2 linked regions of the Marichromatium purpuratum 984 genome follow. The protein of the gene in region 1 binds, or shares a complex with, the protein of each later gene. Links are inferred from orthologs where the notes say so. Each region holds a gene or a part of one and is shown in the gene's direction. Other genes may lie near its edges.

What was found. The genes of interacting proteins can lie anywhere in the genome.
Region 2: the proteins of trxA (region 1) and MARPU_RS09935 are in contact, whole or in part, in an NMR structure (PDB 2IPA), measured with the Bacillus subtilis proteins. The link is inferred for Marichromatium purpuratum 984 from one-to-one orthologs.

What each region holds. Positions count from the first base shown.
Region 1 is NZ_CP007031.1:390,168-393,068, reverse strand. It holds trxA (thioredoxin TrxA), read left to right. Parts: upstream 1-1,238; coding sequence 1,239-1,565; downstream 1,566-2,901. Other genes in the region: rho (transcription termination factor Rho), read left to right, coding at 1,762-2,901; MARPU_RS01825 (DEAD/DEAH box helicase), read right to left, coding at 1-1,037. UniProt on the Bacillus subtilis protein: Participates in various redox reactions through the reversible oxidation of its active center dithiol to a disulfide and catalyzes dithiol-disulfide exchange reactions.
Region 2 is NZ_CP007031.1:2,260,761-2,264,430, forward strand. What follows is about bases 750-3,670. They hold MARPU_RS09935 (arsenate reductase ArsC), read left to right. Parts: upstream 750-1,951; coding sequence 1,952-2,389; downstream 2,390-3,670. Other genes in these bases: MARPU_RS16725 (response regulator), read left to right, coding at 750-1,219; MARPU_RS09930 (metalloregulator ArsR/SmtB family transcription factor), read left to right, coding at 1,403-1,756; arsB (ACR3 family arsenite efflux transporter), read left to right, coding at 2,393-3,475. Also shown: more of MARPU_RS16725, read left to right, coding at 1-749. UniProt on the Bacillus subtilis protein: Catalyzes the reduction of arsenate [As(V)] to arsenite [As(III)]. In vitro, can dephosphorylate para-nitrophenyl phosphate (pNPP).

The sequences.
Region 1 (2,901 bases):
ACATAGTCCTCCGGGTCCTCGGGCAGGTCGAAGTTGACCACGTGGGTGACGTCGGGGATGTGCAGCCCGCGTGCGGCCACGTCGGTGCCGACCAGCACCGGCAGCGAACCCTCGGTGAACTCGCGCAGCAGGCGCAACCGCTGTTTCTGCGGGACGTCACCGGAGAGCACGGCGGTGTTGATGCCGTTGCCCTGCAGATAGCCCCAGACGCGATCGGCCTCGCGCTTGGTGTTGACGAAGACGATGATCCGCGCATCGCCCTCGAGCCAGCCGCGCGCCAACCCGATCAGCAGCGGGATCTTCTCCTCGTTGGCGGTCATGTAACAGCACTGGCGCACCCGGTCGGCGGTGACCTGCTCGGTCTCGATCTTGATCAGACGCGGCTGGTTCATGTGCTCGTAGGCCAGCTCGGTGACCCGGTAGGAGAGCGTGGCCGAGAACAGCAGCCCCTGGCGCGACTCGGGCGGCGGCATCCGTCGCAGCAGGAAGCGGATGTCCTTGATGAAACCGAGATCGAACATGCGATCGGCCTCGTCGAGCACCACCACTTCGATGCCGCGCAGGTCGAACACCCGCTGCTTGAAGTAGTCGATCAACCGTCCCGGGGTGCCGATGAGGATGTCGACGCCCGCGGCCAGCTCATCGCGCTGCTTCTGGTAGCCGGTGCCGCCATAGGCCAACCCCAGACGCAAGCCGGTGTGAGCGCCGAGCACCAGCGCGTCCTTGTGGATCTGTACCGCCAGCTCGCGGGTCGGGGCGAGGATCAACGCCCGCGGTCGACAGACGGTGTCGGCGGCGTCGCGCGGCTCGGTGGGATGGCTGAGCAACCGCTGCATGGTCGCGAGCAGGAAGGCGGCGGTCTTGCCGGTGCCAGTCTGCGCCTGACCGGCGATGTCATGCCCCTCCAGGGCGATCGGCAGGGTCTCGGCCTGGATCGGTGTACAGTGGGTGAAACCGGTCTCGGCGAGACCCGCGAGGATCCGCGGATCAAGCGCCAGCGAGTCGAGGCGCGTCTGGGAGAGGTGTGTGTCTGTCATGACGTTTCGGGTATCCCTGAGCTGCAGACCTCGCGGGCGGGCAAGGCTTGCAAATTCTCTTCGCTTTGGATCAAATAGCATCTTACCCAAGGGCCCATATCAACGCCAATTCGCCCGCCCGCTCCACAGCCGACCCGCGCGACGCCTCAACGGCGAGTTCTCACGCCCTTCACCACACGAATTCAACGGGAGACGACTCCAGTGAGCGACAGCATCGTCCACGTGACCGATGACACCTTCGAGGAGGAGGTGCTGAAATCCTCCAAGCCGGTGCTCCTAGACTACTGGGCCGACTGGTGCGGTCCGTGCAAGATGATTGCCCCGGTCCTCGATGAGATCGCAAGCGAGTACGGCAAGGACCTCAAGGTCGCCAAGCTCAACATCGACGACAACCCCAACACCCCTCCCCGTTACGGCATCCGCGGCATCCCCACGCTGATGCTGTTCAAGGATGGCGAGGTCGAGGCGACCAAGGTGGGCGCCGTCTCCAAGTCGCAGCTGACCGCCTTCATCGACAGCAACCTCTGACACCCGGCAACCAACCAGCGCGCGGCGAGGCGCCCGTGCGTTCGAGGCGATCGACTTTCTAATTTCCACGGGGCGTCCGCCCGGACGCCCCCTCTCCGGTGGGCTGCCGTCCTGCAGCCGCATCCTCTCGCGACACCGATCCTTCTCGCGGGGCGCTGCCCACCAGCCACGACCTCTGTCTTTAACGATAACCGTGATGAATCTAACCGAACTCAAGAAGACGCCTGTACCCGAGCTGGTTGCCCTTGCCCAATCGATGGACATCGAGGGTGTCGGACGCTCTCGCAAGCAGGACCTGATCTTCGCCATCCTCAAGGCACAGGCCAAGCGTGGCGAGGACATCTACGGCGACGGCGTGCTCGAGATCCTGCAGGACGGATTCGGGTTCCTGCGCTCGGCCGACGCCTCCTATCTCGCTGGCCCCGACGACATCTATGTCTCCCCCAGCCAGATTCGTCGCTTCGCGCTGCGCACCGGCGACACCATCTCGGGCAAGATCCGTCCGCCCAAGGACGGCGAGCGCTACTTCGCCCTGCTCAAGGTCTCGGACATCAACTTCGATCGCCCCGAGAACGCCAAGTCGAAGATCCTGTTCGAGAACTTCACCCCGCTGTTCGCTCAGGAGCGGCTCACCCTCGAGGTCGGCAACGGCAGCACCGAGGACATCACCGCCCGCACCATCGACCTGGTCGCCCCCATCGGCAAGGGTCAGCGCGGCCTCATCGTCTCGCCGCCCAAGGCCGGTAAGACCATGATGCTGCAGAACATCGCCCAGTCGATCGGTCACAACCACCCCGATTGCTACCTGATCGTGCTGCTCATCGACGAGCGCCCGGAAGAGGTCACCGAGATGGCCCGCTCGGTGCGTGGCGAGGTCATCTCCTCGACCTTCGACGAGCCGGCCACGCGTCACGTCCAGGTCGCCGAGATGGTGATCGAGAAGGCCAAGCGACTAGTCGAGCACAAGAAGGACGTGGTTATCCTGCTCGACTCCATCACCCGTCTGGCGCGCGCCTACAACACCGTGGTGCCCTCCTCGGGCAAGGTGCTCACCGGTGGTGTCGACGCCAACGCGCTGCAGCGCCCCAAGCGCTTCTTCGGCGCCGCGCGCAACGTCGAGGAAGGCGGCAGCCTCACCATCATCGCCACCGCGCTGGTCGACACCGGCTCGCGCATGGACGACGTGATCTACGAGGAGTTCAAAGGCACCGGCAACATGGAGATCCACATGGATCGCCGCATCGCCGAGCGCCGTATCTTCCCGGCGATCAACATCAACCGCTCCGGCACCCGCCGCGAGGAGTTGCTGATGGGCCCGGCGGAACTGCAGAAGATG
Region 2 (3,670 bases), 1.9 Mb from region 1 along the record:
GTTGGCAACGACCGCCGCCCTAGGGTGGACGGGGCGCGCGACGGACTCCGCCGAAACTGCGCTGCACTGGCTCCGCGACGACCCGACACTGCAGGGCCCGGAGACCGCCGTACTGCTCGACTGGCGAGCGCCCACGCGCCGCGGAGCCGCCACCGCGCGGGCGATCCACGCGGCCCTACCCGAGGCGCGCCGACCGTTGCTGTTCGCGCTCACCACGCACCCCACCGAACAGACACGGGCAGAACCGGACGCCGAACTGGTCGAGGCGGTGCTGGTCGAGCCACTCGCGCCCTCGGCACTGTACGACACCGTCGCGCGAACGCGTGCGCGGCGCCTCGGCACGCCCGACGCCTCGCGTGACACGCCGACCCGAGCGCGCCGACTCGCCGGGCTAAGGCTGCTGGTCGTCGACGACAGCCAGACCAACCGTGAGGTCGCCCAACGCATCCTCGCCGACGAGGGCGCGCAGATCAGTCTCGCCGACGAGGGCCAGCAGGCGCTCGATCGGCTCGCCGCCCACCCCGAGGCGGTCGATCTGGTGCTGATGGACGTACAGATGCCACACATGGACGGGCACGAGGCCACCCGACGTATCCGCCGCAACCCGACCCTGTCGCAACTACCCGTGGTCGCGATCACCGCAGGTACCATGCATACGCAGCAGCACGCGGCCCGAACGGCAGGGATGGACGGTTTCATCGGCAAGCCATTCGATGTCGAAGAGGTGGTAGCCGTCATCCTGCGCCTGGCGCCCCCGGATGCGGTACGCCGGGCCGACGACGATACGGCGCACGAGATCGATATGGAACCGAACCCGGCCGACCACGGCCCGAGCCTACCGGGCTTGACGGTCGACTCCAGCCTGGCCGTCTGGAAGGACTCCGACACCTATCGGCGCTATCTGCGCGCCTTCGCCCGCGAGCACGGCGACACCGCCCAACGCATCGCCGAGGCCGAGCCGGAGGTAGCGCGGCAGACGGCGCACAAGCTCCGCGGCATCGCCGCGAACCTCGGACTCGCCGAGGTCGCCGCGCGCGCCGCCGAGGTCGAGGAGCAGGACGCGGACGACCATGCGCACACAGCGGCGACGGCAGCGCTGCAGAGCGCCCTCGCCACCGCGCTCGACTCCATCGCTCGCTACGCCCCCGACCCTAGCGCCACGCCGGAACAGCCGAACACCATCCCCGCCACGACACCATCGTCGACGGGCATGTCTTGAGCGAGCACCTGCCGCGCCCGGTGCGCCGACACCGGCAGCACACACGGTGACGCGGTCAGCACGCCGAGGTTCGCCTCGCGCCAGCGCATGTTCAGCAAGCGATCGTCCGAACGCGGCCAGAGCATCTCCTGGGCGCAAAATATACCGCTTTACAAATATAACGAATAACGTATATTAAAGCCCATGGAAACAAAACCCACGGCCTTCTTCGCCGCTCTGGCCAACGACACCCGACTGCGTTGCCTGGTGCTGTTGCGCGAACAGGGCGAGCTGTGCGTCTGCGAGCTGACCCACGCCACCGGCTCGGCGCAACCACACGTCTCGCGCCATCTCGCCCAGTTGCGCGAGCTGGGGCTGGTCGCCGACCGGCGCGCCGGACTCTGGGTCTACTACCGCGTCCACCCGGCGCTGCCCGACTGGGCGTGCCGAGTGCTCGACGAGACCGCCGCGGCGGTGCGCGGACAGGCCCCCTTCAGCAGTGACGCCGCCAACCTGGCGAGCATGCCGGGACGCCCCTCGGCGCCGCGCTGCGCCTGACTGGCACCGACAGGCATCGCATCGTCACCGATAGCCGCCCCGCTGTCGCCGTCGGGGACGGCCAGGATCCGCACAGCGACATGCACAAAACCAAATATATGATTTGGTAGATATTACGAAACCGCGATCGCACGCCCCAACCGCCATGACACCCGCCCGACACCGGGCACCAAGGATCAGATCGAGGATCCCTGCATGAACGCCACCGCCAAGACCGTGCTCGTGCTCTGTACCGGCAACGCCTGCCGCTCGCAGATGGCCGAGGTGCTGCTCAATCACGATCTCGCCGGTCGGGTGCGCGCCCTCTCCGCCGGCACCCGGCCACAGCCCCGGGTCGCCGAGGGGGCCATCGCCGCGCTCGCCGAGGCCGGGCTGCCGACCGCGGGGCTCCATCCCAAGGCGGTCGAGACCCTGCTCGACCAGCCCTTCGATCTGGTAGTCAGCGTCTGCGACAACGCCCGCGAGCAGTGCCCGATCTTCCCGCGCCCGCTCCCCCGGCTCCACCTCCCCTTCCACGACCCCCACGGCGAGCCGCTGGACGCCTTCATCGCCGTCCGCGACCAGATCCGCGCGCGCCTGGTGCCGGCGGTGGCCAAGGCGCTGGGGCTCACCATCACGCCACCATCGGAGTAAGTCATGTCGGTACCGTGCGAGGTCTCCGCCACACAGGCGAGCGGCGCGCCGATGAGCCTCTTCGAGCGCGGTCTGACCCTCTGGGTCGGGCTCTGCATCCTCATCGGCATCGGGCTCGGGCAATGGGCGCCGGCGCCCTTCCAGTTGCTCGGCGGACTGGAGGTCGCCCAGGTCAACATCCCGGTGGGTCTGCTGATCTGGGTGATGATCATCCCGATGCTGATGAAGATCGACTTCGGCGCCCTCCATCAGGTGCGCACGCACTGGCGCGGCATCGGCGTCACCCTGTTCGTCAACTGGGCGGTCAAGCCCTTCTCCATGGCGCTGCTCGCCTGGCTGTTCATCCGCGGGCTGTTCGCGCCCTGGCTGCCGGCCGAGCAGCTCGACGCCTATGTCGCCGGGCTCATCCTGCTCGCCGCCGCGCCCTGTACCGCGATGGTCTTCGTGTGGAGCCGGCTGACCGGGGGCGATCCCTACTTCACCCTCTCGCAGGTAGCGCTCAACGACGCCATCATGGTGTTCGCCTTCGCCCCCATCGTCGGGCTGTTGCTGGGGCTGTCGTCGATCCTGGTGCCCTGGGAGACGCTGCTGACCTCGGTGGCGCTCTATATCGTGGTGCCGGTGATCATCGCCCAGTGGTGGCGGCGCCGACTGCTGCGCCACGGCAGCGCGCGCTTCGAGGCCACCCTCGAGACCCTCGGCCACGCCTCGATCCTCGCGCTGCTCGCCACCCTGGTGCTGCTGTTCGCCTTCCAGGGACAGGCGATCATCGACGCGCCGCTGATCATCCTGCTGCTGGCGGTACCGATCCTCATCCAGGTCTTCTTCAACTCGGCGCTGGCCTACTGGCTCAATCGCGTCGTCGGCGAGCGTCACAGCGTCGCCTGTCCCTCGGCGCTGATCGGCGCCTCCAACTTCTTCGAGCTGGCCGTCGCCGCGGCCATCGCGCTGTTCGGCTTCGAGTCCGGCGCCGCGCTCGCGACCGTGGTCGGGGTGCTGATCGAGGTGCCGGTGATGCTGCTGGTGGTACGGGTGGTCAACCGCACCCGGGGCTGGTACGAGCGCGGGCCACGGGTGCGGTCGTGAAGCCAGCCGCCAGCCGCGCCAGCAACCAGCAACCAGCAACCAGCGACCAGCAACCAGCAACCAGCGACCAGCAACCAGCGACCAGCGACCAGCGACCAGCTTATAGCCTGCAGTGGCGAGGCTAGCCGCATGACCGACGACGACGGACAAGCGGGTCCTGGTGGTTCCTTTCTTCACATGCAGAGACAGGCATGA